Regions from separate parts of the Rhodococcus sp. P4_E4 genome, predicted to be linked through region 1. Evidence: riboswitches for the same ligand, from Rfam matches in the RefSeq annotation. Region 1 holds a riboswitch; each other region holds the start of a gene.

Region 1 (10,477 bases):
GAAATACGTGTAGTTGAATCCGGGCTTGAGTCGGTAGGTAGTGATGTCCGGGATATATACGAGTGGATTCGGATTGGTGGGCGCGTTGACGTAGACCTGCGAATACCACCCCCCGCCGCTCGTGGTCACGCATGCTCCCAGATCCAGGGTCCCGGACTGGACAGCGGCGCTCGTCAGGGTCGTACTGTCCGTCCATTTCGCCAATGTGCCCGAGCCGCCGAGCAATACAGCTCCGGCCGCGGCGACTGCCATGGCGGCTTTCGTCGTCTTTTTCATCACGGCACCAGGGCCTTGATCTCGTCCGGAAGTTCGCTCGGGGCAGGAGATTCGGCCCAGACTCCCGCTGACGTGTCGATGACGGTGACGCCGCCAGTGGTGATCACATACAACTGATCGGTTCCGGTGAGCCAATGCAGTACAGCGTCGCTGTCAACGGGACCTCGATATACCTCAGTGCCCGATGAATTCGACACGGATACAACGGGTCCACTGGCAGTCGAGAGCTTCTGGGCGCTGAGACCGGTCGTGGTCGCCGGGGCGTCGATGGGAACCTCGCTCGGGGTGGGCGTAGTTGTTGTGGGTGTCGTTGTCATGGTCGTTGTTGTTGTCGTTGTGGACGGAGTAGTTGTAGCCGGTGACGAGGTGGTTGTCGAAGGTGTAGTTGTGCTGGTGGTTGTCGTGGCCTGCGAGGTTGTTGATGCGCTCGGAGTAGTCGTGGGTGAAGGTGTGGTCGAACTGACCGCTGCGGTGGAGGTGGTAGTCGTCGCACTCGGAGCTTGTGCAACCAGCGCCGAACGAGCGGCCGGAGCTGAGGCTGCCGTGGTTCCGCTCGTGGGTCCGGATGCACACGCCATGTCATTGAGGATGATGAGCAGTGTCGAACTGCTGATGCGGTACCCGGTGTATTCCGGTGTCACGTAAGTTCCAACGAGTCCGTGTAATTCGACGTCGTAGTTTGTGTTCGACAGGAGAATCCCGCCGCTTGGCAGATCGGACAACGTCAGGGTCGTCGAGAGGCCGGTCACGTCTCTGATCAGCGGAGGTTGGGTGGTGTTGGTTGCGTTTCGGACGATGATTCGAAATGTATCCGTGGCAACGCCAGGCCAAGCGAGCACGACGGAAGTTCCCTTGTCCGAGCAGGTCATTGACGCGGGAGGTTTCGGAAAGCTCGCAGCAGTGGTGAACGAAATGCTTCCCGCTGTCGCCATGCCCGTGAAGGCGGCCTGTGTTCCGCCGATGTTCGCAATGCCCGCCACGCTGAGACCGACCGTTGTCAATGCGATGATTGCCTTGAAGGCGTGGGAATCGCCGTGCGCGTCCTGACGATCCAGCCTGGGTTCCCCTTCATCCGGTCTTTTCCGTGGGCGAAATGCGATGTACAGCAGTCCTCCGACAGCAATCGCACCAAGCACAAGCCCACTCGGTCCGGACAGCCAGACGGCCACGTAGCCGAGGCGGTTGATGCTGAAGAAAACTCGATCCGCTTCGGTGATGACGTAAGGATCTGGGTCTGTGACGGGATTCGCGTCGCCGCGCAGCTGTGCAATTGCAAGATTGTTGCCTTGCTGCTCGACCGTCTCGACACGATGGGTGATTCGAACGCCTTGGTTGTCGTAGACACTGACGATGTCACCGACCTGAACTTCCGAAGCAGGCACGGTGCGCGCGAATGCCAGAGCACCGGTCTCGATCGTGGGAGACATCGATCCGCTCTTGAAGATCAGCGGAGTGATACCGAAAGCGAAGCCGGCAATGAACAATCCGATGGATGCCAGACCGGCGAGGGCACCGAGGGTGAGCAGAAGTTCGTGAATCCGACGTGGCGTCGAGGCTTTCGGTGACATCTTCGTGTGTCGTGACACGGCGCTCACACCTTTGCCGAGAAGTTCAGGACGATGCTCGACGAGCTGCTCGTCGGTGGGGTCGGACTCGTCGGAAGCGTCACCGAGACACAAAGATTGTCGGTTGCCCCGATAGCCAGCGAACGGTCGGGTGCACCGACCGCCTGATTTGTGGTGAGTGTCAGCGGTAAGGACAACACCACATTGCTGCCATCTGTGCATTTGTTGGCCACAGTTCCGTTCAACGACACAGTCATCCGCAAGTAGGTCGTCAGCGCGCCGCCGCTGGTGGAAGTAATCGTGTATTTCAGAGGAAGATTCACGCCTGCCCCCACGTTGTTGACTTTGACGATGGCGGAGTTCGAGTCGCCGGGAATCATCCCGGTTTTGCCGAGTTGGCTGAAGTTCAGTGTCGTGGTCAGCGTGGGTTGGATTGTGGTATTCAACTGCAGATTGATCGACCCGGTCGTGATATTTCCCGAAGTCGCCATCGCCGAAGACGTCCAGGCCGCGAGCGTGGTTACACCGCCGACACCAAGCACCATCCCCAGCGCGAGCAGCGCGCGAAAACGCGTGCTGGTCAACAGGTGACGAATCCGGTGGGCCGGACGGTCAGGGCGCGAGGGCATCGTGCTGGCCTTTCTCGATCTGGTCGGAGTTGGTGAGGTTGGAAGCTGCAGGGTCAGGCGCCAATCGGGCTCGAGCTCGCTCCTTCCGGCCGTCACGGATGCCGCTGATCATCATGTAGGCCGCGTACAGCAGTAGTGTCGTCACGACTATCACCACGATCACGGTGCGCTGCTCTCCGGTGAGCCAAGTGTTGACGTAGCCGAGATACGGAAGGCTGTACCAGACCTTTCCCCGGATCTGTACTGGCCGTACTTCTTTCTCGTCGCGTTCACCGTTCGCGTCGCCCTGGGTGATGAAAGTTCGTTCACCCTTTTGGTTTTCACTTGTGGCGATGATCCGGTGCGTGACGACGGTCGGCTGACCCGATTCCAGCTGGTACGTAATAGGTGTACCGATCCCCAGTTCGGACGGATCGACAGGTTTGACGACGACCAGTGATCCAGGGTTGTACGTCGGGCGCATCGAACCGGTCAGAATCGTGAAGCGCTGCGCTCCCGCGAAGAAGGGGATGACAATGGTTGCGACGATGACTGCCGAAATCGCCAGCAGCAGTGTCCAACTGACGATAGAGGTGACCCACCACAGAGGGCCGGTACGTTCACCGCGTTTGGTCGAGTGTTTCGTCATGCCGCCCCTGCCTGGAACGTGAAGGTGGCGTTGGTCGTCTGACCGGAAACCGCACCAACACCCACCGTGAGCCGCAGACACAGGATGTAGGTGCCACCGGCTGCGAGCGGAGTCGGCATGTACGCGGGGGAAACCGGGTACTGCAGCGATGCATTCATCGATCCGGACGTCACTGGGGTTACTGCCGGAGCCGCGGTGTTGACGCCGGCCGGGCAGGCGCCTTCGTTGGCGACTCCGTACGTGGTCAACGTGAATCCCGGAAGTGCGCTCGTCGACTGCATTCGCCACTGCAGAGGATCAGACCCCGAATTCTTGACGGTGAGCGGAGCTTGCACCGTGTTTCCCGGGACCACAGGCGTCGTGGCCGTCGTCAAATTCGCCAGGGTGTACGCCGCACTGGTTCCGGCCGATGTACCAACGGTGAGGTTGACGCTTGCAGCGGTTGCGGTCCCACCACTCGCGCTCGCCGAATCGGACCACAGCGCGAGCGACTGCTGTGACGATGCGAACACCGCTACAGCAGCCACCGCGACTGCGATCGCTCCCCAGACCTTTTTCCTCATGAAATTACGGAGCCGGAGTCAGCGCTGTCTGAGTGACGACCAGCTTCATCGCCGCCAAGTTCAGCGACTGATTCTGCGCGACCTGGTTGGCCACCTCGGTGAAGTTCAGACGGACTCCGACGTGCACGATCGTGCCGTTCTGTACCTTGGTGATCTGTGAAATCGGGTTGCCACCAGCGTCCTTGATGGTCGTAACCGGCTGTACAGCGGCGGCAAGTTCGGCGCTGTTGGCACCTGGAACGATGCCGGCCGTATCAGCGGTCAGAACAGCCGCGAGACGATCGCCCACTGCGGTCACTGTGACGTCGCAGGTGTATTCGATGCTCTCGGTGGTGACGATGCGGTAAGCCGAGATGTTGGTGATCGCGGTCTTCGTCGGATTGAGGGAGTTCCAACCGCCGCCGACCGGTGCGCAGGCGCTCAGGTCGAGTGCACCGGAAGTGACGGGTCCGCCGCCACTGACGTCGGCCGAGTCGCTCCACACAGCGAGCGAGCCCGCACCGCCGAGGAGGAGGGCGCCGGCCGCCGCAGCAGCGATCGCGCCCTTGGTCTGCTTCTTCATGAAAATCTCATTTCATGTCTGGGACCCGAAATGGGTCGTTCAGACATGAGTATCAGCCACGGCAAACGATTCGTTACTACTTTTTCTCAAATTTCTTTTTGGACTGCGATCCACCTATTGTCGGGGGTGTATTCGCCTCTGACCTGCGAATAACTATCAGTACGCAATCTTCCTTCGAAAGAAACCGCTTGTTTGTCCAGCTGGACAAAGTGGACGAGTCGGATCCTGGCAAATCTAGTGTTTTTTACCAGTTAATTACCGACTCGCGGTTTTGTTTTGCAATTGAATCAATTGTTTGCGGTGCTACGGAATGGATCGGTTGTCATTCCTACAAGATCGGCGACCGACTCGAGAACGACTGTGGGTCGGTACGGGAAGAGCTCCACCGACGCGCGGGTCGAGATCCCGGTCATCACCAGAATCGTCTGCAGTCCGGCTTCGAGGCCACAGACGATGTCGGTGTCCATCCGGTCGCCGATCATCAACGTGTTGGCCGAATGGGCGCCGATGGACCGCAGGGCAGAGCGCATCATCAAGGCGTTGGGCTTGCCGACGTAGTAGGGATCGCGTCCGGTTGCCTTGGTGATGAGAGCCGCGACCGAGCCGGTGGCCGGCAGCGAGCCGTCACGCGACGGCCCAGTGGCGTCGGGGTTGGTGGCGATGAACCGCGAACCACGCTCGACCAGTCGAATCGCGGTGGTGATCGCCTCGAACGAGTACGTGCGCGTCTCGCCGAGTACGACGTAGTCGGGGTCACTGTCCGTCAGGACGTAACCGATGTCGTGCAGGGCAGTGGTCAGGCCCGATTCGCCGACCACGTAGGCGCTGCCGCCTGGCCGCTGGTTGGCCAGGAACGTCGCGGTAGCGAGCGCTGACGTCCAGATCGACTTCTCCGGGATGTCGAGTCCCGAATTGAGCAAGCGTGCTCGCAGGTCACGCGGGGTTCGGATGGAGTTGTTGGTGAGCACCATGTACGGGATGTCGTTCGACGCCAGCTCTGCCAGGAACGTGTCCGCTCCAGGTATCAAGTGCTCCTCGTGGACGAGAACCCCGTCCATGTCCATGAGGTAGGTCCAACCGGTCTGATCTTCTGTACTGGTCATGACTCCAGTATGTGCGGGTGCCGCCCGATGTGGGCGATCAAGCGAGAAGGCGCCACAGCCCGATCAGGCCGACGACGACAATCGTGTAGCGCAATGCAGTGGGGGACAGGCGTCGTCCGTAGCGGGCGCCCAGGACGCCACCGCCGAGCGAGCCGACAGCGATCAAACCGGCTGCTGCCCAATTGATCTGATCGAACGCCAGAGTGATGTACATCCCCGCTGCAACGATGTTGACGAGCAGTGAGAGCAGGTTCTTCGCGCCGTTCATGCGTTGGAGGGTTTCAGGGAGGATGGCACCCATCACACCGATGAGAAGGATGCCCTGCGCGGCAGTGAAGTATCCGCCGTAGATGCCGACCGCAAAGGTGCCGGCGGTCAGGAGCATCAGCCTCTTGGTGGACAGCGTCGTTTCTTCGGTGGAACGCTTCTTGGCCCACGCCTGGATGCGTGGTTGGAGGAGGACGAGCGCGAGGGCGAGGACCAACAGCACCGGAACGATGGTTTCGAACAGTTTCTCGGGTAGATGCATGAGCAACCAGGAACCGAGTAGTGCCCCGGCGAGTGACGCCGGAATCTGCCACTTCAGTCGATCCCACTGTCCGGACAGCTCGCGTCGGTAGCCCCAGGTGCCGGAAACTCCGCCGGCGACGAGCCCGACCGCGTTGGACATGGTCGCGGTCACGGGCGGCATGCCGAAGGCGACCAGCGTCGGGAACGTGATCAGCGTTCCACTGCCGACCACGGCGTTGATCGCGCCCGCACCGATGCCGGCCAGCAATATGAAGAAAGCGTCGAGTCCACTCACTCCGCAGACGGTACGGCAGAGGGAAAGTCGGTCCAGACGGCGGTCCCGGTCTTCGTTCGAACACTCTATTGAACACGTCGAACGCGGCTTCTGACACCGTTGAAATCAGTGCGATTCCAACCTGGTTGATCTTTCATTTCCCTTGCAGTGCAGGGAAATACAACATTTGACGACTAGACATTTCGGGTCTAGTCTTTGCTCACCATCCAGAGCGACCGAGAGACCTGGCTCGTCGACGTCGCAGCAACCCCCCGAGCGATCGGGAGCGGGTGCTACCGCCAGGACCGATGGAAGGCATCACATGGGTTCCACTTCGCACGCTCCGCACAGGCGCCGCCACATCGATCTGTGCCGCACCGCTTCGTGTCACTGTCGCTGACCGAACCGTCGTCTTCGCAACTCGAGCTCACCAACTCGAGACCACAGCTGCGTTCCCATTCCCCGAAAGGTCTATTCGTCATGTCCACTCCGTCAGGTAGCGCGCCGTGAGCGCGCCCACCGATGTCCGCCCCGAAAAGTCGGTGTCCGAGCCGCAACTTCCGGACTCGGAGCTTGTCGTTGCTCGCACCTGGCACCCGCTGCGCTGGGTGATCAGTGCGGTCGTGCTGGTACTGCTTGCTCAGTTCATCCACGGACTCGTCGTCAACCCCGGCTGGGACTGGCCGACCTTCGCGCAATACTTCACCGCGAAATCAGTGCTCGCCGCGCTGTGGATGACGATCAAACTGACGCTGTGGGGGACGATCCTCGGATTCGGTCTCGGTGTTTTCCTGGCACTCGGTCGGTTGTCGAAAAACCCGGTCCTGCAGGTGATCGCTTGGACCTACATCTGGGCCTTCCGCTCGATTCCACTCATCGTGCAGCTGCTCTTCTGGTTCAACATCACATACCTGTACCAGACGCTTTCTCTCGGAATACCTTTCGGGCCCGAGTTCTTCACCTTCCAGGTCAGCGGTGTGATCGGCGGATTCACCGCGGCGGTCATCGGTTTGGCGCTGCACCAGGCTGCATACTCGGCCGAGATCATCCGCTCCGGAATCATTTCGGTGGATCACGGCCAGATCGAAGCTGCTCACTCGCTCGGTATTCCGCGCAGTCGCCAGTTCTTCAAGATCGTTCTCCCGCAGGCAATGCGAGCGATCCTCCCCAATGCCGCCAACGAGGTCATCGGACTCTTCAAGGGAACGTCGATCGTCTCCACCATGGCAATCGCCGAACTGTTCTACCAGGTGCAGGTCATCTTCGGCCGCAACGGACGAGTCGTGCCCCTGCTGATGGTCGCCACGATCTGGTACATCATCCTCACGACGTTGCTCTCGATCGGTCAGTACTACGTGGAGCGCCACTATGCACGAGGATCCGCCCGTGCGCTTCCGTTGACTCCGGTACAGAAGGCGCGCAAGAAGTTCGAAGAGATTCGAGATGCGCGTCTCGATATTCCGAGAGGTGCGACCCGATGACCGCAGAACTGGCCGAAGAGACGGTGTATGCCGTCGAAGCGCGCGGAATTCACAAGTCGTTCGGCACGCTGGAAGTACTTGCCGGCGTTGATCTCCTGGTCCGCAAGGGCGAAGTGACCGTCATTCTCGGTCCGTCTGGTTCCGGTAAGTCCACCTTGCTGCGCACCCTCAATCACCTCGAGAAGGTCGACCGCGGGACCGTGCGGATCGACGGAGAACTGATCGGGTACCGGCGCAAGGGAAACCGGCTCCACGAACTGCGTGACCGCGAGATCCTGAAACAGCGTTCGCACATCGGATTCGTGTTCCAGAACTTCAACCTGTTTCCGCACCTGACCGCGCTGGAAAACGTGGTGGAAGCGCCGCTCTCGGCCCAGAAGCGTGATCGTGACGAGGTGTACCGCGAGGCCCGCGCACTGCTCGAGCGAGTGGGAGTGGGGGACAAGGCGGACGAGTATCCCCGCCAACTCTCCGGTGGCCAGCAACAGCGCGTCGCGATAGCGCGAGCGCTGGCACTGCGGCCGGCGGTCATTCTCTTCGACGAGCCGACGTCGGCGCTCGACCCGGAACTGGTCGGCGAGGTTCTCGAGGTCCTCGCTCAGTTGGCCCGTGACGGCGCCACCTTGGTGATCGTCACACACGAGGTCGGATTTGCTCGGGAAGTGGCGGACACTGCGGTCTTCATGGACGGCGGCGTCATCGTCGAACAGGGCCCACCTTCGCAGGTGATCGACAATCCGGTCCACGAACGGACCAAAGCTTTTCTCTCCCGCGTCCTCTGACGCGACCCAGACTCATTCCCGGAAGGAAATATTGATGTTCTCCCCATCCCGTCGCGCGACTTTTCTGATCTCGGCTCTTGCCACAGTCGGACTGCTCAGCGCTGCGTGCAGCAGCGCGGACGCGGAGTCCGACGGCGCCCAGGTCACCGCTGCTGCGGGTTACAACCTCACTGCCGATCAGAACCGCATCACCACCGACAAAGTCGATTCCATTGCCGCCGAGCTACCTCAGGACATTCGCGATCGTGGCACGCTGCGCGTCACCGGTAGTGCCGGTGCCGCTCCGCCGCTCCGCTTCTACGCCGACGACGACACCACTCTCATCGGTTCCGAGACCGACTTCGCCTACCTGATCGGTGATGTTCTCGGTTTGAAGGTCGACCTGCAGACCGCAGACTGGGCACAGAACTTCGTCCGCATCGATTCCGGCGAGGCTGATGCATTCCTGTCCAATGTGACTGTGACGGAAGAGCGTAAAGAGAAGTACGACTTCGCCACCTACCGACTCGACACCCTGGCCTTCGAAGCCAAGAAGGGCTCCGGGATCTCCATCAAGGAACCCAAGGATGTCGCAGGCAAGAAGATCGCGGTAGGTTCCGGTACCAATCAGGAAGCGCTGCTGGTCAAATGGAGTGAGCAGAACGTCGCGGCCGGCCTGGCCCCCACCGACATCTCCTACTACCAGAACACCACCGACTACTACCTGCCGCTGCAGTCCGGCCGGATCGACGCCTACTTCGGACCGAACCCGTCGTCGCAGTTCCATGCCAAGCAGTCGGGTGAAACCGAAGTTGTCGGTGAGTTCTCCGGTGCAGGCGACACGCTGCAAGGCCAGATCGCGGTTCTGGTGAAGAAGGACAACGGGTTGATCAAGGCAATCAACGACGCGATCAACCACACGATCGAGAACGGCACGTACCAGCAGATCCTCGAGCGCTGGAACATCACGAATGAAGCCGTCGACACGTCCCTGATCAACCCGCCCGGCCTTCCGAAGACCAAGTGAGCTCTCGTCCATGAGTGAGATTCTCGATGCGATCGTCATCGGTGGAGGACTCGTCGGGTCCTCCACCGCCTGGCGGCTCGCGGCGCGCGGACGTAGCGTCGTTCAGCTGGAACAGTTCGGGCCGGGGCACAAGCACGGTGCGTCGCACGGTACTTCGCGCATCTACCGTCAGGCGTACGACAATCACCTGTACACCGGGTTGGCGGCCGACGCGCTGCCGCTGTGGCGGGAGTTGGAGACCACGACGGACATCGGGTTCCTGGAACTCACCGGTGCCGTTGATCACGGCCTGCCGCAGGCAGTGCAGTCCAAGGCGAAGATACTTCTCGAGGCGGGCATCAAGGGCGAGATCCTCACCCCTGCCGAGGCGTCCGCCCGTTGGCCGGGGCTGCGATTCGACACCACGGTGCTCCATCATCCCGATGCAGGCCGGTTGCACGCGGACCGCGCCGTGACCGCTCTGAAGGCGGGAGCGGTGTTTGCCGGCGCCGAGGTCCGTCACGATGTTCGGGTGTTGGCACTCGCGCGGGCGTCCTACGGCGTGGACGTGGTGACGGACAGTGGAACGCTCGCAGCTCGTCAGGTAGTGATCGCGGCCGGTGCGTGGACTGCGGATCTGATCGAAGACAGCGGTCTCGGCTCCGAGATCGTACTGCCGACACTGCGCACGACACAGGAACAACCGGCACACTTCGCACCGCTCGATCCCGGAGTCGAGTGGCCGAGTTTCGTTCACCACACCGGCGCAGAATTGGAGACCGCGGGGATCTACGGGCTTGGTTCCGAGGACGGGATCAAGATCGGCGAACACGCGACCGGGCCGGTGGTGACTCCGCAGACCCGTGACTACACCCCTGGTGTCGACGGAGAGCAGCGATTGGTGGAGTACGCCGAGTCGTGGTTGCCCGGTGTCGATTCCACCCGTGTCGAGTCGCTCACCTGCCTGTACACGAGCACGCCGGACAGTAACTTCGTCATCGACCGAGTCGGAGCCGTCACGGTGGCGGCGGGGTTCTCGGGGCATGGGTTCAAGTTCGGTCCGGCCTTGGGTGAACTTGTGGCGGACCTCGTCGACGGAACCACCCTCGCTCCGGAAGT
Region 2 (10,477 bases), on a different contig from region 1:
GGTGCCGCGAAAGCATCTCGCCCATCGTCCGGTACTGCGTGAATATCAGCGCGCGATCGCCGTCGTCGACGATCTCGGCAATCATTTCCGTTGCGCGGTCGAGCTTTCCGGATCTTCCGTAGAGGTCATCCGTATCGCCGGTGACCTGCGCCGGATGATTGCATACCTGCTTGAGGGTGGTCAGCAGCGCAAGGATGTTGCCGCGCCGGGCAATTCCCGTACCCAAACCGGTGTCGAAAGCATCTGCAACTGCAGACCGATAGATGCGCGCCTGTTCCGACGTCAGAGTGCACGAGACGGTGGAAAATTGCTTGGGCGGAAGATCCTTGGCCACTGTGTCTTTGGTTCTGCGCAGAATGAACGGATCGATGACCGCGGCAAGCCTGGTCGCCGCGGTGGCCGATCGACCGGATTCGATCGGTACGGCAAAGCGTTGACGAAACCGTGCGCGAGTTCCGAGGACTTCGGGATTGGCGACGCGAAAGAGTGACCACAATTCTTCGAGACGGTTCTCCACCGGCGTGCCGGTCATCGCTACCTTGACGTCGGCCGACAACTGCATTGCTGCTTTGGCTGCCAGCGAAGAGGGGTTCTTGATCTGCTGTGCCTCGTCGAAGACCACTGAACTCCAATGGATCGGGGCCAATTGGTCTGCGTCGGAACGCAAGACGCTGTAGCTGGTCAGCACCGTGGCGCCGGCAGGAACACGAGTGGGAAGTGCGCGAGCGGTCCCGTGATGAACGTGCAGTGGCAGATGCGGAGCGAATCGCTCGATCTCGCGGCGCCAGTTTCCGATGACCGAGGTGGGACACACAACCAGGTGTGGACCGTCGTCGGCGCGGATCGCGATCATCGAAATCGCTTGCAGTGTCTTGCCCAAACCCATCTCGTCGGCGAGGATTCCACCGCCCGAACCCGACAGTGCAGTCAGCCAGGCAACTCCGTGCACTTGATACGGGCGCAATGTCGCCTGAATCTTTGCTCGGCGAAGACTCTCCACGGCTGCGCGCGCTTCCGTGAACAACCGCACCGTGGACCGGGCGCTTCTGATTTTCGTGTCGTCGCGCTCGATCGCGGCATGCGCTGCAGTCGGAATGTCATGTGCGCCGGTGTCGATGACGCGCTTCCATGCGAGCAACGACGGTCCGAGGTCGTCGCGACGTGCATCGAGGGTGTGCAAGGCGTCGATCGCGGTGGCGAGGTCGAGCAGTTGCGCTGCGACGTCGGTCGCTGTGATCGACTCGTCGACCGGGATCGCCAGCCGGCAGGTGCCAGGCGACCCGGTCGGCATCCCCAGCACCGACAGTCGCGCTGCCGGGTCTGTATCACCCCAGAACGCAAAGGACATGTGCTCGGGAATGTACGTAGCCTGCAGGCGCGTCGAGCATGGCTGATTCACGTTCGCCGATGCTAGCCGCGCCGGCTCAGGGACGCCAATGAAAATGTCGAGAAAACCTGCAGATCAGCTGTGGTTTTCCCGACATTGACGGATCCTGAAATTGTGCCTCTGTGCGGGATCAGCGGGCCGTGCGTGCGAACTCCATCGTTCGGCGAAGCAGTCCGGCGACAGCGTCCGCCTCCGTCAGGAAGCCGTCATGGCCGTCTCTGGACTTGAGAATCTCGAGGCCCGTGCACGTCGAAATGCCGTCCGCGATCTCCTCCTGCAAACGAAGGGGATACAGCCGATCCGAGTCCACGCCGCCCACGACGACCGGCGCCGTGATCGATGCCAACGCCGCTGCAACGCCGCCGCGTCCACGACCGATGTCGTGCCGGTTCATGGCCTCGGTCAGGAGGACGTACGTGCTCGGGTCGAAGCGGTCGACCAGCTTGTCTGCCTGATGTTCCAGGTAACTCTGGACGGCGTATCGTCCACCGTTCCAAGGATTTTCGTCGTTCTGGGCGGAGTTCTCGAAGCGCGCATCGAGTTCGGACTCGGTGCGGTACGTCAGGTGCGCGATGCGACGGGCGATCCCGAGTCCGGCGCGAGGTGCCCGCCCCGTTCCGTGGTAGTCACCGCCCTGCCAATCCGGATCGGAGACGATGGCAGCGATCTGCGTCGTCTGGGTGCCGATCTGATCTGCAGTGGCCCGTGAACCGGTTGCGAGAACCAACGCGGAGCGAATGCTGTCCGGGTAGGAAACTGCCCATTCAAGGGTGCGCATCCCGCCCATGGATCCGCCGACTACCGAGGCCAACTGGTCGATCCCGAGGAGATCGACGAGCTTCTTCTCCGCCGCGATCTGATCCCGGATGGAGATCTCCGGGAACCTGCTGCCCCACGGCTTGCCGTCGTCGGCCAGCGAACTAGGACCGGTCGTGCCGCGACAACCACCGAGGACATTTGTTGCGATGACGCACCATTCGCCGGTGTCGATCGGTTCGCCCGGCCCAACCATCCCGTTCCACCAGCCGGGGGAGGGCTGATTTGCGGAGATCGGTCCGGTGACGTGTGAGTCTCCGGTCAGTGCGTGCTCGACGAGTACGACGTTGTCGCGGTTCGGGGACAGCTCACCCCACCGCTGAACGGCGAGCGAAACCGAGGGGAGTACCGCGCCGCTCTCGAGTTCCAGGGCGCCGATGTCGACGAACCCCACCTGGCCGTCGGGCGGGGGAAGGAGGTCGATCCTGGGCTCCAATTCGTTCACGGTCACGAGTTTGCCACCGCAGCCAGGCCGACGGTGATATCGGCGAGGATGTCGTCGATTCCTTCGATACCGACCGCGAGGCGGACGAGTCCGGGCGTGACACCGGAGGCGAACTGCTCTTCGGGGGTGAGCTGCGAGTGTGTCGTCGAGGCGGGGTGGATGACGAGTGAGCGAACGTCACCGATGTTGGCGACGTGGCTGTGCAGCGTCAGGGCGTTGACGAACGTCTTGCCCGCATCGATACCTCCGGGCAGCTCGAAGGTGACGATGGCGCCGGTTCCCTTGGGTGTCAGCTGCTTTCCGCGTTCGAACCATGGCGAGGTGGGGAGTCCCGCGTAGGAAACGGAGGCCACCTCGCCGTGGCCGTCGAGGAATTCGGCGACCTTCTGGGCATTGGACACGTGGCGCTCGATGCGCAGGCTCAAGGTTTCGATGCCCTGCGCGATGAGGAACGCGTTGAACGGCGCCACGGCGGAGCCGAGATCGCGCAGCAGTTGGACGCGCGCCTTGAGTGCAAATGCCGGCGCGCCGAGGTCTGCGAAGGTGACGCCGTGATAGCTGGGATCAGGCGTCGTGAAGTTCGTGTGGCGACCCTGCGTCCAGTCGAAGGTGCCGCCGTCGACGATCACGCCGGCGATCGCGGTGCCGTGTCCGCCAAGGTATTTGGTGGCGGAGTGAACGACGATGTCGGCGCCGTGTTCGAGTGGGCGGAGCAGGTACGGCGTCGCGACTGTGTTGTCCACGATCAACGGAAGACCGTTCTCGTGGGCCAGCGACGAGATGCCGGGGAGGTCGAGGATGTGGTTCTTGGGATTAGCGATCGTCTCGCCGTAGAACGCCTTCGTGTTCGGGCGAATGGCTTCGCGCCACTGCTCGAGATCGTCGGGATCCTCGACGAAGGTGACTTCGATGCCCAGCTTGCGAAGGGTGTAATGCAAGAGGTTGTACGTGCCGCCGTACAGGTACGGGCTCGAGACGATGTGGTCGCCGGCTTCGGCAATGTTGAGGATCGCGATGGTTTCGGCAGCCTGACCCGAGGAGAGGAGGAGTGCGGCGACTCCGCCTTCGAGGGCGGCGATGCGCTGCTCGACGGCGTCCTGTGTGGGATTCATGATCCGCGTGTAGATGTTGCCAGGCTCGGCGAGGCCGAACAGTGCCGCAGCGTGATCGGTGCTGTCGAAAACGTAGCTGGTGGTCTGGTAGATCGGCAGAGCGCGCGCATTGGTGGCGGTGTCCGCTGTCTGCCCGGCGTGCACCTGCTTGGTCTCGAACGACCAGTTCGCGGTCGGATCAGAAGTTGCTGCGCCGTCGGCTGTGTTGTCGGTCATGATTTGTTCACTCCAGTGGTCTGACGGATAGATGTCGGACGGGGGCGAAGGATCGCCGCCCCGTGCTGGGGTCTATCTACAAGTGCGACACATACTGAGTTACCTCCGTGGGGCTCGGCCCGGTCTGGGGTCCGTCCCTGTCGGACCCGCGCTTGTCACCCGAATTGCGGTGGAACTGCGTGAGCAGATCCACGTCGGGAAACCTGGTCATCACCCGGGGCACCCCACCGCGGTTGGAGGGTTGCCGTCCAGCGAGCCGGGGCTTGACGCTGGCACTCATGACCAAGTCGGATTCTACCGGGAAGTGAGCGCAGTCCTGACGCGGGGCGAATTGTGAGCCGCAACCGCACGCGAGACAGAGCGACGCAGCCCACTAGCAGGCAAAAGTTACTCGCGAGTAGAGACCGATGGGTGGACCTGCCGGTTGCGGCCTCACGGGTTAGCAGTACGCTTGTCTTGTTTGGGACTCATCTCCCGAGATCAGTCCACACCGTCTAGGTTTGATAATCGAACCGTTCGCGGACCCACTCACAAAGTGTGACCGCAACCGTGTAACCAGGGAAACTTCCTAGGAGGACGCGAAGCACCCATGTCCAAAATCAAGGTTGAGGGCACCGTCGTCGAACTCGACGGCGATGAGATGACGCGCATTATCTGGCAGTTCATCAAAGACAAGTTGATCCATCCGTATCTCGATGTGAACCTCGAGTACTACGACCTCGGTATCGAGTACCGCGACGAGACCGACGACCAGGTCACCATCGACGCAGCGCACGCGATCCAGAAGCACGGCGTCGGCGTCAAATGCGCCACGATCACGCCGGACGAGGCACGTGTCGAGGAATTCGGTCTCAAGAAGATGTGGCGTTCCCCGAACGGAACGATCCGCAACATTCTCGGCGGCACGATCTTCCGCGCACCGATCATCATCTCCAACGTTCCGCGACTCGTTCCGGGCTGGACCAAGCCGATCATCATCGGCCGTCACGCATTCGGCGACCAGTACCGCGCCACAGACTTCAAGGTCCCCGGCCCCGGCAAGGTGATGATCACCTACACGCCTGAGGACGGCAGCGCACCGATCGAGCACGAACTGGTCAACTTCCCCGAAGAGGGCGGCGTCGTCCAGGGGCAGTACAACTTCACCACGTCCATCCGTGACTTCGCTCGCGCGTCGCTCACCTACGGACTGCAGCAGAACTACCCGGTGTACCTGTCCACCAAGAACACCATTCTCAAGGCGTACGACGGTGCCTTCAAGGACATCTTCCAGCACGTCTACGAGACCGAGTTCAAGGCTGAGTTCGATGCCGCAGGTCTGACCTACGAGCACCGCCTCATCGACGACATGGTCGCTTCCGCACTCAAGTGGGAGGGTGGATACGTCTGGGCATGCAAGAACTACGACGGCGACGTCCAGTCCGACACCGTGGCCCAGGGCTTCGGCTCGCTCGGCCTCATGACGTCGGTTCTGCTGACACCGGACGGAAGGACCTGTGAGGCAGAGGCTGCTCACGGCACCGTGACGCGTCACTACCGTCAGCACCAGCAGGGCAAGCCCACCTCGACCAACCCGATCGCGTCCATCTTCGCGTGGACCCGCGGACTCGAGCATCGTGGCAAGCTCGACAGCACCCCTGAGGTCATCGGCTTCGCGCAGGCGCTCGAAGACGTTGTCATCAAGACCGTCGAAAGCGGCCAGATGACCAAGGACCTCTCGATGCTGGTCGGCGGCGATCAGGGCTACCTGACCACCGAGGAGTTCCTCGGTGCACTCGACGTGAACCTGCAGAAGGCCATGGCCGCGAAGTAGATTCACTGTTTCACCTTCTGATGGGACGTCCGGGAAACCGGGCGTCCCATTTGTGTTCGCGGTCTCACGTGAGTGAACTCACCCGCTCTCACTTGGAAGTTCAACCAGGTGTGAGACCACAATTGATCAGTGACTTCGTCTACCCTCTCCCGTTCTGACACCTCGACACCCGGGGTTCGTTCCGCCAGAGGTCCGGCGATGCTCGCTCTTGCCCTCGGCGGTTTCGGTATCGGCACAACCGAGTTCGTCGCCATGGGATTGCTCCCGGAAATGGCATCCGGGCTCGGCGTCTCGGAACCCATCGCGGGTCACGTGATCTCGGCGTACGCGCTCGGGGTTGTCGTCGGTGCTCCGCTGATCGCTGCTCTCACCGCACGGGTACCGCGCCGCACCCTGTTGATCGCACTCATGGTCGCATTCACCGTCGGCAATGCCGCTTCGGTCTTTGCGCCCTCGTACACGACGCTGATGATGGCTCGATTCGTCGCTGGATTGCCGCACGGCGCGTACTTCGGAGTCGCCGCACTGGTCGCCGCTCATTTGGCCGAACCAGGCAAACGCGCGAAGGCCGTGGCGATGGTGATGATGGGTCTGTCCGTGGCCAATGTGATCGGGGTGCCGGTCGCGGCCTGGATCGGCCAGGCACTCGGCTGGCGCAGCGCCTTCGCCTTGGTGGCTGTGATCGGGGTGGCAACGGTTGCTTCGCTGTTCGTCTGGATTCCGCGGTTGGACGGTATGCCGGTGACGAATCCGATCACCGAACTCGGGGCACTGGGCCGCGTTCAGGTGTGGATGACCCTGATCGTGGGAATGGTCGGATTCGGCGGGATGTTCGCCGTCTACACCTACATCAGTACGACGCTCACCGACGTGTCCGGTCTCGGTGCTTCGTTCATTCCTCTGGCGCTCATGCTGTACGGACTGGGCATGGTGGCCGGCAACTTCGTCGGTGGATACCTCGCGGATCGCGCACTGATGAAGGGTTTGTTCCTGTCGATGGGATCCCTCGTGGTGATCCTCGCGGTCTTCGTGATCGCCGTGCGCAATCCGTACACGGCGCTTGTCTTCGTCTTCCTCATCGGGCTTGCCGGGTCCTCGATGGTTCCTGGCCTTCAAACACGGTTGATGGATGTCGCCGAGGATGCTCAGACCTTGGCGGCGTCTCTCAATCACGCCGCGCTGAACATCGCCAATGCCTTCGGAGCGTGGATCGGCGGCGTCGTCATCGCTGCCGGTTACGGGTATACCGCACCGGCAGCGGTTGGGTCGTTGCTTGCCGTCGCGGGTCTCGTCGTGCTGGCGGTTGCGGTGATTCTGCAGCGTAGGGCCGTGCGCTGACCTGGGCGCCCATCCGCGTCGGTGGAATCGGCTACGGTGCTTGCCGTGCCACAAACTGCTGACTCCCACATTCTTGCGCCCCACACCATCACGTCCGTGAACGTTAACGGCGTTCGAGCAGCTGCCCGCAAGGGCATGCTCGACTGGCTGGAGAAGACGTCGGCGGATTTCATCTGCCTTCAGGAAACGCGTGCGTCGGACGATCAGCTTCGCGAGACTCTCGAACCAGCGCTCGGCAACGGATGGTTCCTCGTCTCCGCCGAGCCGTCCGCGAAGGGACGCAACGGAGTCGCTGTGCTTTCACGCACGGAACCTGACGCGGTGCGGATCGGTCACGGCGACGACGAGTTTCTCGACGCCGGTCGATACATCGAAGCCGACTTCGCGGATCTGACCGTCGCGAGCCTGTACCTGCCCTCCGGTGAGGCGCTCACGCCGAAGCAGGAGGAGAAGGAGCGGTTCATGGCGTCCTTCGCAGTTCACCTCGCCTCCACCGCTGCGGCGGCCGAGGCTGCCGATCGTCACGTGGTGGTCAGCGGCGATTGGAACATCGCGCACACCGAACTCGACCTCAAGAACTGGAAGACCAACAAGAAGTCTTCGGGATTCCTCCCCGAGGAGCGCGCCTGGATGGATCTGCTGTTCGCCGAAGATTCCGCGTGGGTCGATGTCTTCCGCACCCTCCATCCGGGTGTCGACGGTCCGTACTCGTGGTGGTCGTACCGCGGCAAGGCATTCGACAACGATTCGGGTTGGCGTATCGACTACCAGGTTGCCACCCGCGGATACGCCGAGCGGGCCAAGGTTGCGCTCGTGGAACGCGCTGAGTCCTACGACCTCCGTTGGTCGGATCACGCACCTGTCACTGTCTCGTACCGGTAGGAGCGCTCGTGTCTGAAGGTCTGAAAATGCCGAGCGCAAAGACGCGCAACGCCATCATCACCGTCGTGGTGGCTGTGGTGGCGCTCGTACTGGCGGTAACCCTTTCTTCACGTGACTCCGACAGTTCGGCGTCGTCGGTTACGAAGTCCTCGAGTTCCCAGTCCTCGACTGTTCAAGCCAAGCCGGGTGCTACCACCAAGGCCGCGCCGTCGAGTTCCGTGCCCTCGAGCTCCGCGCCCTCCAGCTCCGCCGTCAAGACAACGCAGCAGACGAACAGCGATGCGCCGGCGCGCGTTCTCGCCACGCTCGTGGAGATCGACGCCGGGCGGTGGCCGGATTCCGCCAATGCGCCGGGCACCAAGGGCGGCATCACCTTCCGCAACAGCGAAGGGCGTCTGCCCGCTGTCGGTGCCGGTGGCGGACGTGTCGTCTATCAGGAATGGGACGTCAACGCGAAGAAAAACGGCCAAGGTCGTGATGCCGAGCGAATCGTCACCGGTAACGACGGTTCGGCGTGGTACACCCTCGATCACTACGACACGTTTGTGAGGATTCGCTGATGTCGGACTCGTCTACGGTCAGCGTGGCGCAGTGGCTGGATCCGTCTTCCGATGTGGCTTCGGTGGCCCTGCAGGGCGACCCGGCCGTTGCGGATGATCTTGCACGTGAACTCCGTGGCGAGAATTTTGTCGTTCGGGTGGTTCGCGGAGAGAACATGCGAACAACGGCGCAGGTCTTCGACGAGTTCGCGGCAGCCTTCCAGTTTCCGTCCCACTTCGGGCGCAACAAAGACGCTTTCGACGATGTCATGCGCGATCTCGACGGCGTACTCGGACTTGGCGCCGGATATGTAGTTGTGATCCGAGGTGCGGGTTCTCTACTGTCCGAGCAACAGGATCAGTTGGAGTGGTTCCGCGAAACGATGGACTTCTACACCGAAGAATGGGAACCCGTCGTTTTCCGGACCGTCTACCAGTTCGGTGCGGAGGACCTCACCGCCCACGGTGAAGACCTCGTCGAACTCGACTACCCGGGCACCACGCCACTGCACTGATTTCCACTCGTGAAAAGATCGGAACCATGTCGACCCCTGCAGAACAGAAGCCCACCGCAAAGCCTCGCGTGCTTTCCGGAATCCAGCCGACGTCGGATTCTTTCCACCTCGGCAACTACCTGGGTGCGCTGCAGCAGTGGGTTCCGTTGCAGGACGATTTCGACGCTTTCTACTTCATTCCGGATCTTCATGCCATCACGGTGACGCAGGACCCGAAGGAATTGCGTCGTCGCACCAAGGTTGCGGTGGCTCAGCTCCTTGCGGTGGGTATCGATCCGGATCGGGCGACGCTGTTCGTACAGAGTCAGGTTCCCGAGCACGCACAGTTGGCGTGGGTCCTGAACTGCATCACCGGTTTCGGTGAAGCCAGCCGTATGACGCAGTTCAAGGACAAGTCCGCCAAGCAAGGCAGCGACAACGCCAGTGTCGGTTTGTTCACGTATCCGGTTCTGATGGCCGCGGACATCCTTCTGTACCGCCCGCAGCGAGTTCCGGTGGGTGAGGATCAGCGTCAGCACCTCGAACTCGCACGCGATCTGGCCGGCCGGTTCAACACCCGCTACGGCAAGGCGTTCGTCGTTCCCGAGCCGCAGATCATCAAGGGCACGGCAAAGATCTACGACCTGCAGGATCCGACCGCGAAGATGAGCAAGTCCGCCGCCAGTGCGGCCGGACTGATCAATCTGCTCGACGATCCGAAGGTGTCGGCAAAGAAGATCAAGTCGGCCGTCACCGACAACGAGCGCGAGATTCGTTTCGACCCGCAGGCCAAGCCGGGCGTCAGCAACCTGCTCACCATTCAGTCGGCTCTCTCGGGAGTACCGATCGAGACTCTGGTGGCCGGTTACGAGGGCAAGGGGTACGGCGACCTCAAGACCGATACCGCTGATGTGCTGACCGAGTTCGTCACCCCACTCAAGGCGAAGGTCGACGGTTACCTTGCCGACGAGGCAGAGCTGGATCGCATCATCGCGGCTGGAGCGCACCGCGCCCGTGAGGTGTCTTCACGCACTCTCGCCGCTGTCTATGACAAGGTCGGATTCCTGGCACCGAAGGGCTGACTTACGCGAATTCGGACTCACGACGCCTGACCGAACATGAGGGGGACGGCAATGGCTGACACGGACGACGACGCACCGAGCTTTCTCGAGAAGCAACGAGCAGCGCGACCCTGGCTCGATCATCTGGTTCGCGCCGCAGGACGTTTCCAAGAGCAAAAGGGCGATTACTACGCTGCGGGAATCACGTACTTCAGTGTTCTCGCATTGATTCCGATCATGATGGTCGCGTTTGCAGTGGCCGGTTTCGTATTGGCCGGGCATCCCGAGTACCTGGAGTCGATTCAGGAGCAGATCACCAAGAGCATTCCGGGCAGCTTGGGTGACACCATCAACACGCTGATCGATTCGGCTAT
Region 3 (10,477 bases), on a different contig from region 1:
CGAGCACGAGAAATGCGACTGCGGAACCGAGCGTGAGGCTGATGAACGTCTTCATCCGGAACAGCCCGAACCACAACACCGACATGAAGATGATGCCGATCGTGATCGTGGTTCCGAGGTCCTTCTCCAACACCACCAGAACCAGAACCAGCAGCGTCGTACCGCCGATCACCGGCAGCGCACGGTTGACATCCATCCGCGCGTTCATGAACGACGCAACCGTCGCCGCGGACCAGATCGCCAGAGCAAGTTTGGCCAGCTCCGACGGCTGGAAGGAAATACCCGCGATCACAAACCAGCTGCGAGCACCCATCTGCTCCGAGCCGATACCTGGAATCAGCACCAGGACAAGCAGAACAAGACACAGGATCAGCAGCCATGGTGAGGCTCTACGCATCGTTTCGGTCGGCAGCCGCACGACCGCCACGAACATCACCAAACCGATCGCTGCGAACATGCACTGCGGCCAGAAGCGGGCGTAGGACGTCCCGGACAGAACATAGGATTCGACGCCCGAAGACGACAGCACCATCAGCAGTCCGAACGCGACGATCAGCACGACCAGACCGACGATCATATGGAAATCGAACAGTGGCCGATTCGTCCACATCGCCGTTCGAGCGCGGAAGGGTGTCGATGTGCGGTCACGTTTGTCCGACGATCCACGGGGTGAGTTAACTGGCTCTCCACTCCCGCGACCGTTGGGCTTGTCTTCACTGCGACCGGTCACCACACAAGTATCGTCCCACGACTCCTAACCCATGGGTAACACAAGTCCCATGAGTCACACGGGCTCGGCCTCCCGAGGTCCATGGAGACCCACGAAATACCAGGTCACGTCCTTCGCCGGCGTCGGTCTGCCACCGCCCCCGCCAACGAGAGCGTCAACATGACCACGCAGACGGCAAGCGCGATCCCGAACGCACGTCCGTATCCGTCGGGCGACGATCCGAGTACACCGAGATACAACCCCGATACCGCGGCCAGCGAGATGGTCGCTGACAGGCGCTGAGACAGTTGAAGGAAACCCGCCGCAACACCGTTCGCGCCCGGCGGTGCATATTCGAGAGTCAGCACCCGATTGGGCGCGTCGACCAAACCGCTGGCAACTCCCGACAACACCGCCAGGACCACCAGCACCGGGATCAGATGTTCCCGCGGAATCAGATTGACCGCTGCGATGTACCCGAGGATGACAAGGATCTCGCCGACTATGGCAAAAACCACTGCACTTCGGCCAAACCTGGCAACCAGCCGCCATCCGAGAGCCGACGTCAATGCCATCGCGAGTGAGCTACCGGTCATGATCAACGCCGCACTCAGCGGGGCGAAGCCCAAACCTTCGATCAGATAGAGGCTGAGCACCGCGTTGACGGCGAGGATGGATCCGAACCAGAAGAGTGCAACCGTCGTACCCAACCGGAAGCCCCGTGAGGCGATCAACGACGGAAGCAGTACCGGCGTCCCGCCGCGCTCGGCGTACCGACGTTCCCAGAACCAGAAGGCAACGGCAGCGCCGAACGCACCGATCAGGAAAGCCGCAGCCACAGTGACACTGGTTCGGGTCACGATGGGCCACAACAGGAGCCCGGTCGTAGTCGCCAGCAGACACAGCCCAACCGGATCGATCGATGCGCCTGATCGGGTAGTTCGATCACGGCGCAGAAAGCGAAACGCCAAAATCAGAGTGATCACGGCAAACGGCACGTTGAGAACGAGAAGCAACCGCCATCCGAAGTCGGAGTCGGAATACTTCAGCAGAACGCCACCGAGGATCGGTCCGGAAACGCCGGCCAGACCACCCGCGGTGCTGTACGCGCCTAACGCCTTCGCCCGAGCCTTTCCGGACACCCGGTCGGTGATGATGCCGAGCACCTGCGAACTGATGGTGCCTGCGCCGATCCCCTGCCCAAGACGAGCCAACACGATCATCGACGGATCCGACGCACATGCTCCGAGGATTCCCATCACAGCGAAAATGCTCAGCCCCGCCAAGAACAAGCGTCGACGCCCGACGACGTCACCGAGTCGGCCCGCCGGCACAAGGGCCAAGCCGAAAGTCAGCGAATAGCTCGCAAGGATCCACTGCACCTCGGAGGTCGACGCGCCCAGCGACGCCCGGATCGACGGAACCCCGATTCCGAGCACCGCCGAATCGAGAAGAGTGGTGAAGCCCGCGGCTACGCAGACGATGATCTCCCAGCGGACGGCCGAATCGAGCTTGGTGGATTCGGCCGCCGCTGTGACCGTGTGGGACAGGACCCGTTACCCCGCAGCTTCAGACGCGGCCCGACGCGTGAGCGGCGGTCGCAACCCCAAGTGCTCTCGCAGCGTCGACGTGGAGTACTCGGTGCGGTACGCCCCACGCTCCTGCAGTTCCGGGATCAACCAGTCGACGATCTCGTCGAGCCCGGTCGGCACCAGGTACGGCGAGATGTTGAAGCCGTCCGAAGCTCCGTTGCGCACCCAATGGACCAACTGATCTGCGACCTGCCCCGGGGTGCCCGCAAAACCCGAACGCTGCGAGGTCTCGATGGCGACCTGACGTAGCGACAGGTTCTTTGCCTCGGCGAGAGCCCGCCATTCACGTGCAATCGCAATGGGGTCGTTGCCGTCTCGCGCGGAACCGCGCGTCTCGGACACCGGGCGCGCAACCGGATCTTCCTCCGGTAGTGGACCGTCCGGGTCTCGGTCGGAAAGGTCCTTCCCCCACACCAATCCGACGAGGGACAGTGCGGTTTGGCCGGTGAACTGACCTTCGAGGACCCACCGCGCCTTCTCCTCGACCTCGGACTCGTTCTCCGCCAACACGATCTGCGTGCTGGGCAGGATCTTGACGTCGTCCTCCGGTCGCCCGACGCTACGCAACCGAGCCCGAATGTCGTCGGCGAAATCGAGCGCGCCGTCGAAATGCGTCCCGTGTCGCGAGAAGATGACGTCGGCGTGCGTCGCCGCGAAATCGCGTCCAGTCGGCGAATCGCCCGCTTGAAAGATGACCGGATGTCCCTGTCTGCTGCGGGGAAGCGTCGGCGTCACGGTGATGTCGAACTGCGAAGTCTGGCGGCGTACGTCGCTCACGGCTCCCGGAGTCGACCAGTTCTCGGACGTGCGAGAGTCCGAGATCGCGTCGTCGGCCCACGAATCCCACAGTGCCCGCGCGGTTTCGATGAACTGCCCGGCACGCTCGTAGCGCAGGGCGTGGTCGAGGAAACCACCGCGACGGAAATTCTCTCCCGTCCAAGCGTTGTCGGTGGTCACCGCGTTCCAGCCGGCCCGTCCGTCGGAAAGTAGATCGAGGCCGGAGAGTCGACGGGCGAGGTCGGCCGGTTCGTTGTATGTGGTGTTCTGTGTCGCGACCAACCCGATCTTGTCGGTGATACCGGCGAGGGCGGCCAACTGTGCAATAGCGTCGGGGCGGCCGGCGATATCCAGATCGAGAATCTTGCCGTTCTGCTCGCGAAGGCGAAGGCCCTCACCGAGGAAGAAGGCGTCGAACAGACCTCGCTCGGCGGTGAGTACCAAGCGCCGAAACGTCTCGAAGTCGATCTGGGATCCGCTCGAGGAATCGGACCAGATGGTGGTGTGGTTGACCCCTTGGAAGAAGACGCCGAAGTGAACGTGAGCGTCGGGTCGAGGTACGGCGGAGCGTGATGCAGTCATAGCCGAAATGTCCTTAGTGCGAAGTCAAGTCAGGAGGAGTGGACGAATCGATTTGCGGGCCGCTGCAGGCCGAGGTTGCCCCTCAGAGTCGATCCCGGAACCGGGCGTCGCGTCAACCCGGACTTCGACAGCGCCGGAAGAACGAATTTGGCCAGCACCGGAAGGTCCTCGTCGATCACGAGAGCGTGGAAATGAACACCGTCGAGGTGTCCGGCCAATTCCTTCAGAACCACGGCCGCTTCCCCCGGATCTGCAGCCAGGAGCAGTCGGCCAGTGACGACGGCATTCCCGTGCGAGTTCAGCTCGATCAACCGCTGCGCCGCAGACAGATTCGGCGTATCGAATGCCGCATCGACCTCGGCGACCACCAATGACGCGCCCTCATCGCGCGCCTTGGCAGCCGACTGTGCAATGGCCTCCACCGAATCACCGGAAACGAGAACAACATCGGCCTGGTGTGGTTCGATGTCGCCGTAGCGGCCGAACACCACCAACTGGCCTTGCGGCGGCCGCGGAACGATTGACGGCCCCTTCACCGAGAAGGTGTCGCCCTCGAAATTGACGTAATGCAGACGATCACGCTCGAGGAAACGCCCACTGAGATAGTCACGGACGACGGCGTCGTCCTCCCACGAATCCCAGAGATCTGTCACGACGGTAACCGAATCCCGCTGCTCCTGCTGACGCGCCGATTCCGTCGTTACCGGAGCCCTCCCCCACGCCCTCGCCGCGGCATCGTCTTCGACCGGAACAGCAAGCCAGCCGCCACGCCCACGCGAGGAGTAGTCCAATGTCGCCAATTGCGAAGAGGTGTGGAACGGTTCGGCGTACGTGGTCCCGACGACGGGGACCAGTCCGATCGTGCTGGTCGTCGCCGCCACGTATGACGCCCTGGAGACGGCATCGATGCGGCCGACAACGTCACCACTCGGAGGGAGGATGGAATCGTCGAACGTCGCGAAGGTGAAGCCCGCATTCTCGGCAGCCGCGACGCGATCGCGCACGGCCTTACCCGTGAGCAACTGATCCGGGCGATGTGAGCTTCGGCGCCAGGCAGCGGGGTGAGTGCCCTCGCCGTCCAGTTCGATACCCACGGCAAATACAGTCATGCGTCCTCCATCGGTCCTGGCGGTAGCACCCACACTGCGCAAACGAAGCGGGTTGCTGCGGCATCATCGAGCCAGGTCTCTCAGCCACTCTGGATGGTGGATGCAATCTATGCGGGCGACGCTAAACAAGTCAAATCACGATCGGCGAATCATATTGACCAACAACATATTTCAATTCAATCATCCTGATCGAAAGGGTTGCGCAACGCTAGCCGACGTAGACACCAAAGAGCCCCGCCCGACTCGCGTCGGACGGGGCTCTCGGTGTGCGCTGGAACGCTACTTCGCGCCCATCCATGCCTGATCGAACAGCATGATGCCGGTTGCAGTCGGAACCACACCGTGCACGTTCTTCTGCCAAGCCCAGAACGACGTGAGCCCGCCGATCGGCGCCGACGGAACCGTCTCGTTCCACAGCGTCTGAATCTTGCCGATGATCGCCAGGGTCGACGAATTATCCTTGGCTTGTTGTAGATCTGCGATCAGCTGATCCATCGCCGGGTTCGCATATCCAGCAGTATTCGCCATCGAGGTGCTGTTGGTCGTGGAGAACAATCCGAGATCGAGAATCGACTCGTACATTCCGATGCCCGCGTGCGCCAGGTCGAAATCGTGCTTGACGTAGACGTTCTGCACGATGTCGCCGGCGTTGTTGGCCAAGATCAAGTTCACCTCGAACCCGACGGCCTGCAACAGTGACTGCACGGCGAGGCCGATCGCGTGGTCCTTGGGCTCACTGAGCACGACGTAGTCGAGCGCGCCGTCGTATCCGTCTGCCTTCGCCTGATTCAGAAGCTCCTTGGCCTTTTCGGGGTCGTAGGCAATACCCGGTGTGTCTACGTGCCATTGCGACGTCGGACCGAACAACTCCGAGCCAGGCAGTCCCTCACCGTTTTCCACGCGCTGATCGATCAACGTGGTGTCCAGCGCGTAGCCGATAGCCTGGCGAACGCGAACATCCGAGCCCGGTCGGCCTTCACGATTGTTGACAATCTCGGCACTACCGGCGTTGAGCACGTCGATGTAGCCGGGGTAACCAGCGGACTTGGCGGAATTGATCGCCGAAGTAAGGCCGCGAATGTAGGCAACATCGAGCTGACCACTGTTCAATGATTCGAGATTGGCCTGCGGACCGTTGAGTGCAACCATCCGCAGTTTGTCCAGCTTGGGAGCGCCGCCGTAGTAGGACGGGTTGGCCTTGAAGATTCGCTCGACGCTCGGCGTGAAGAGATCTTCGGTAAAGGGTCCGGCACCCACCGCGGTGAACTTGTCGCCTTGCTGCGAACTCGGGGCGACGATCATCCCGTGCCCGAGAGCGAGCATCGACGGAAAGCGCATCCACGGCGTCTTCAGCTTGAAGTCGACCGTCGTGGGACCGCTTGCCTGCGCCGATTCCACCGAAGCCAGCCACAACTCGGCGCCATTGCCCTTGCCCGCGTTGTACCGATCGATGCTTGCAATCACGGCGTTGGCGTCGAGCGCGGAACCGTCGCTGAACTTCACACCGTCGCGAAGTTTCAACGTCCACGTGCTTCCGTCGTCGCTGGTATCGAGCGATTCAGCCAACTTGGGCTCGAACTCGCCGCTCGCAGTGTCGTAACTCATCAGGACGTCGTACACCGCAGCGAAGGCCTCACCGCCGGAACCGCCGCGCGCTGCCGTCTTGGTCGGGTCGAGTGAGGGAACGAGCACCTGCACGCCGTACGTCATGGTCCCGCCGGCGACCGCGTCGCCCGGGTCCGGTTGCTCGTTGACCATGCCGGTCACGACGTCCCCCGACGTGTTCGTCGTATCGGTCCCGCTGTCGTCACCGTTGCTCGCGCAGCCCACCAACAGAACCCCGGTACCGAGCAACGCGACGGCGACCCGGCTGACTTTCCCGATGCGCCAAGATCTCGAGTGCGACACGGAGATTCCACCTCACTTCCAGTAGACGCAGCCACGGATCGGCCGCAATCGGCTAATAGTGATGTCCTCCGTGGAGTGACGCCCAGCACGTTCCCGGTGACCGGAAATATTCACGGAGACAAAGGATGCGCACAACTGAGATGATCGGGCCGAGTGGTTGACGGCGACTGACATCCGAACACGAAAAAGCTCCAACCTTATGTTCGAAGAACATGAGATTGGAGCTTGTCGATAAGAATTATGGTGGCCAGGGCCGGGATCGAACCGGCGACCTTCCGCTTTTCAGGCGGACGCTCGTACCAACTGAGCTACCTGGCCGGACGGCACCCGAACCGAATGCCTATCGCATTGCTTTGTTCTCAACCAATTGATTGAGAACAAAGCTTTGCGACCCTGACGGGACTCGAACCCGCGACCTCCGCCGTGACAGGGCGGCGCGCTAACCAACTGCGCCACAGGGCCTTGCTTTTTCCTTGCTGTGAAACCGTACTACATCTTCGAGCCGCTCCCAAACCACTGTCCTGGCCTGGCATTTGTGCATCTCAAAGCGTGTCGTGCGGGTCAAACCATACTGCATCGTTTCGCTTTCGCAAAACGTACCCCCTACGGGATTCGAACCCGCGCTACCGCCTTGAAAGGGCGGCGTCCTAGGCCGCTAGACGAAGGGGGCCCGCCGGATCTCTCCGAACTAGTACCCCAACGGCGTTCCGTTGGGAGCTTGGATAGCTTATGGCACAGCGTTCGGAAATCACAAATCGCCTGGTCATGGGCGAAAAGTGGACTATTCCGCGTCGGGGAACTCGACTTGCGGCCAGCCGTCGCGATGAAACTTCTCCAACCACTCCGGTGTGGCCATGGCTTCGAGCACCACTTCGAGGGACTCCTCGAACCACACACCCAGATCCCCACTCGAGGCAATCAGGTCCGCCATGTACCGCTGGCCGGCAAGGCTCGCTGCCAGTACGCGCGTGAATTTCTCCGGGTCCACGTCTTCGCGGAGCAAACCGTCGTCCTTGGCGCGCAATGCCAACTCGTAGGCGGTCTTTCCCCAGACCTGCCCGCCACCAGATTGCACATCCTTGTAGAACTCCGGCTCGATGATCAGCCGGAATTCCGCCTGCACGATTACCTCGGCACGGAAGACCTCGGCAATGTCGAGCACGAGCCCGTGCAATGCGACGAATGGATCGAGGTCTGTTCTCTTGGCCCAACGATCAGTGATTCCAGTGAAGGTTTCGATAGCCGAGGTCAGAACCGCTCGCGCCAACTCTTCCTTGGACTGGAAATGGAAATACATGGCGCCTTTGGTGGCGCGGGAGCCCTCGAGGATCGTGTTCACCGACGCAGCTGCATAGCCGCGCTTGGCGAATTCGACTGCAGCCGCTTCGACCAGGGCGGCGCGGGTACGCCGCGCACGCTCTTGTTGACGTGCCATTTACGGTGTTGTGCCTCTCGCAGAGTTGGTACGCAGAATCGCCGTGATCGGCGCCTGTCATCCCCCGAAACCTCACAATATCCCCTCCAACACACCCTACGTAAGGACTAGAGCGATACCCGCCAAAAGTACTAGAGGCAATCGGCTGTTCGGGGGACAACAACCGACTTTATGCCCAAAAGACACCAAGTGGTATGGTTTTGGCCGCTCGGGTGCGCCGCAGGGGGTGCGCATCCGAGCTTTTTCGTGTCCGAGATTCCGATAATCCGACCTCGCAGACGGAACTGCTTCGCCGACGGATGAACGGCAATCCCAAGGTTTTAAACAACTAATGCGATTGTTTATTCCCCAGTTTTTGTCGAAACCGTGCTAGCAGCATCGAAATAACACAGTTAGACTGTCTAAATGAACGATGGCGAGGGTCGCAGCAAGACTCGGGACGAGATCGACGTACTTTGGGACGATCTGGGTGCCTTCGTCCGGCGTCTCCGCACCAAACGCCACGACCACAAACTCACGCCGAGCCAGATCCAAGCTCTCGGCCACCTCGACCGACAAGGTCCGTTGACCGCAAAAGAGTTGGCGAAATTCGAGCGCGTCACACCGCAATCCATCGCAAAGACCGTGGCCGCGCTCGAGGAACAGGGCATGGTGACGCGAAGGGCGGATCCATCGGACGGCCGCGCGGCCTTGGTCACGATGACCGAACTAGGCACGTCGACCCTTCACGAAGACCGAACGAAACGCACGCAGTGGCTGGCCGAGGTCATCGACGCCGAGTGCACCGAAGCCGAGCGTGACTTGCTTCTGATCGCCGGCCGAATCCTGCGCAGACTAGGCCAGGGCGCGTCCCCAGCATCGACATCGATATCAGAGGAGTCACTGATGAACCCGTGACCGCCGTCGTCGAAACGTCGACACCCCAAGCCTCCGTTCCCCTGAAACTGAGTCTTGCTCTCGGTTCGGGAACCGTTCTTCAGGCACTGAACTCGTCGATGATTGCGGTGGCAATCGTCCCGATCGCCACATACTTCGGTTCCAGTTCGGGCACAGCGTGGGTCATCTCGGCTCTCTACATCGCGACTGCAGTCACGGCACCGGCGGCGGGGCGACTCGGATCGATCCTCGGCGCCAAACGCGTCTATCTGGCGGGATTGGGTCTGATCGCTGCCGGATCGATCCTCGGCTCGCTCGCCCCGTCACTGGGTTGGCTTATCGCGGCGCGAATTCTGCTCGGAATCGGCACGGCGACACAGTATCCGAACGCGATGACCGTCATCCGCGAATACGCTGACCGCCACCGGGCTCAAACCCGTTCAGCTATAGCAACACTCACCATTTGCGCTCAATCGGTCGTCGCGCTGGGGCCTACTCTCGGCGGGTTGCTGGTCGGCACACTCGGTTGGCAGTCGATCATGTGGGTGAACCTCCCGCTTGTCGTCGTCACTGCCATATGGGTCTTCTTCGCCGCTCCGAGCGACTCCGCCCTGCCCGACCGGGCCGGCGCCACTGCGTTGTTCAAGTCACTCGACCCACTCGGTATCACGCTGTTTCTGGCCCTGACGACGTCGACGATGCTTTTTCTCCTGTCTCTCGCCGAGCACGCGAAGTGGTATCTCGTCCCGTCGACGGCCCTCTTCGCGTTCCTGTTCGTCTGGTGGGAACGTCGAACCGCCTCGGCGTTCATCGACGTCCGTGCCGTCGCCCGAAACCGCGCACTGAGCATGACTCTCGGCCGGACCCTGCTGACTTACACAGCGTTCTACTGCATCTTCTTCGGACTCCCCCAGTGGCTACAGGTAGCCCGCGGAATGTCACCGATCAGCGCCGGGCTCTTCATGCTGCCCGTCGCTGCGGTCGGGATCTTCGCGACCATGTCCGCGTCCAGGGTGTACGGGAAATTCGGCGCACGAATCACCCTCCTGATCGGCACCGCCGCGTTGGCTGTCGGCGGGATTCTGATCGCCTTTGTCGAATCTAGTTCGACTCCCCTTGTGGCACTCCTGCTGATAGCGGCGATCCTGGGCATCCCCAACGGCTTCAACAACATGGGAAACCAGAACCTGATCAACTCGGTGACCACCTCCGCCGACGTCGGGACCGCGATCGGCCTGTACCGAACAATCCAGTACATCGGCGCCAACCTTGCGGCCGTCGTCATCGAGCTGACCATGCGCGGAACCATCGACGACGCGGGTCTGCATCGCACGGGCGGGACCATCGCCGTCATCGGAATCGCCCTTCTGATGGGGGTGGTGTTTTCACGGACTCTGCGGTCCCGTTAGACTCTGCGCCGCGCCCCTATAGCTCAGTTGGTAGAGCTACGGACTTTTAATCCGCAGGTCGTAGGTTCGAGTCCTACTGG

The links. Region 1 has a riboswitch for S-adenosylmethionine ahead of AC1DVN_RS16850 (amino acid ABC transporter permease). Riboswitches for the same ligand answer to the same signal wherever they lie in the genome.
Region 2: linked by a shared signal. The riboswitch ahead of AC1DVN_RS03470 (bifunctional o-acetylhomoserine/o-acetylserine sulfhydrylase) and the one ahead of AC1DVN_RS16850 (amino acid ABC transporter permease) in region 1 are both predicted to bind S-adenosylmethionine.
Region 3: linked by a shared signal. The riboswitch ahead of AC1DVN_RS00945 (LLM class flavin-dependent oxidoreductase) and the one ahead of AC1DVN_RS16850 (amino acid ABC transporter permease) in region 1 are both predicted to bind S-adenosylmethionine.

The regions. Positions count from the first base shown of each region.
Region 1 is NZ_JBFUJB010000015.1:22,076-32,552, forward strand. Features, by position in the region: gene AC1DVN_RS16810 (alternate-type signal peptide domain-containing protein) at 1-276, opposite strand, end outside; gene AC1DVN_RS16815 (signal peptidase I) at 276-1,862, opposite strand; gene AC1DVN_RS16820 (SipW-dependent-type signal peptide-containing protein) at 1,868-2,470, opposite strand; gene AC1DVN_RS16825 (signal peptidase I) at 2,454-3,098, opposite strand; gene AC1DVN_RS16830 (hypothetical protein) at 3,095-3,661, opposite strand; gene AC1DVN_RS16835 (alternate-type signal peptide domain-containing protein) at 3,666-4,223, opposite strand; gene AC1DVN_RS16840 (HAD-IIA family hydrolase) at 4,511-5,326, opposite strand; gene AC1DVN_RS16845 (sulfite exporter TauE/SafE family protein) at 5,364-6,131, opposite strand; SAM riboswitch class I at 6,331-6,425, shown strand; gene AC1DVN_RS16850 (amino acid ABC transporter permease) at 6,617-7,591, shown strand; gene AC1DVN_RS16855 (amino acid ABC transporter ATP-binding protein) at 7,588-8,373, shown strand; gene AC1DVN_RS16860 (ABC transporter substrate-binding protein) at 8,408-9,379, shown strand; gene AC1DVN_RS16865 (FAD-dependent oxidoreductase) at 9,390-10,477, shown strand, end outside.
Region 2 is NZ_JBFUJB010000002.1:104,762-115,238, reverse strand. Features, by position in the region: gene AC1DVN_RS03480 (DEAD/DEAH box helicase) at 1-1,348, opposite strand, end outside; gene metX (homoserine O-acetyltransferase MetX) at 1,518-2,654, opposite strand; gene AC1DVN_RS03470 (bifunctional o-acetylhomoserine/o-acetylserine sulfhydrylase) at 2,651-3,976, opposite strand; SAM riboswitch class IV at 4,120-4,260, opposite strand; gene AC1DVN_RS03465 (NADP-dependent isocitrate dehydrogenase) at 4,566-5,789, shown strand; gene AC1DVN_RS03460 (MFS transporter) at 5,919-7,127, shown strand; gene AC1DVN_RS03455 (exodeoxyribonuclease III) at 7,164-8,009, shown strand; gene AC1DVN_RS03450 (guanyl-specific ribonuclease) at 8,036-8,569, shown strand; gene AC1DVN_RS03445 (barstar family protein) at 8,569-9,063, shown strand; gene trpS (tryptophan--tRNA ligase) at 9,090-10,124, shown strand; gene yhjD (inner membrane protein YhjD) at 10,176-10,477, shown strand, end outside.
Region 3 is NZ_JBFUJB010000001.1:202,041-212,517, forward strand. Features, by position in the region: gene ftsW (putative lipid II flippase FtsW) at 1-610, opposite strand, end outside; gene AC1DVN_RS00935 (MFS transporter) at 835-2,196, opposite strand; gene AC1DVN_RS00940 (NtaA/DmoA family FMN-dependent monooxygenase) at 2,266-3,660, opposite strand; gene AC1DVN_RS00945 (LLM class flavin-dependent oxidoreductase) at 3,690-4,769, opposite strand; SAM riboswitch class I at 4,774-4,869, opposite strand; gene AC1DVN_RS00950 (ABC transporter substrate-binding protein) at 5,049-6,677, opposite strand; tRNA gene AC1DVN_RS00955 (tRNA-Phe) at 6,919-6,995, opposite strand; tRNA gene AC1DVN_RS00960 (tRNA-Asp) at 7,066-7,139, opposite strand; tRNA gene AC1DVN_RS00965 (tRNA-Glu) at 7,275-7,347, opposite strand; gene AC1DVN_RS00970 (TetR family transcriptional regulator) at 7,459-8,112, opposite strand; gene AC1DVN_RS00975 (MarR family winged helix-turn-helix transcriptional regulator) at 8,518-9,009, shown strand; gene AC1DVN_RS00980 (MFS transporter) at 9,006-10,397, shown strand; tRNA gene AC1DVN_RS00985 (tRNA-Lys) at 10,410-10,477, shown strand, end outside.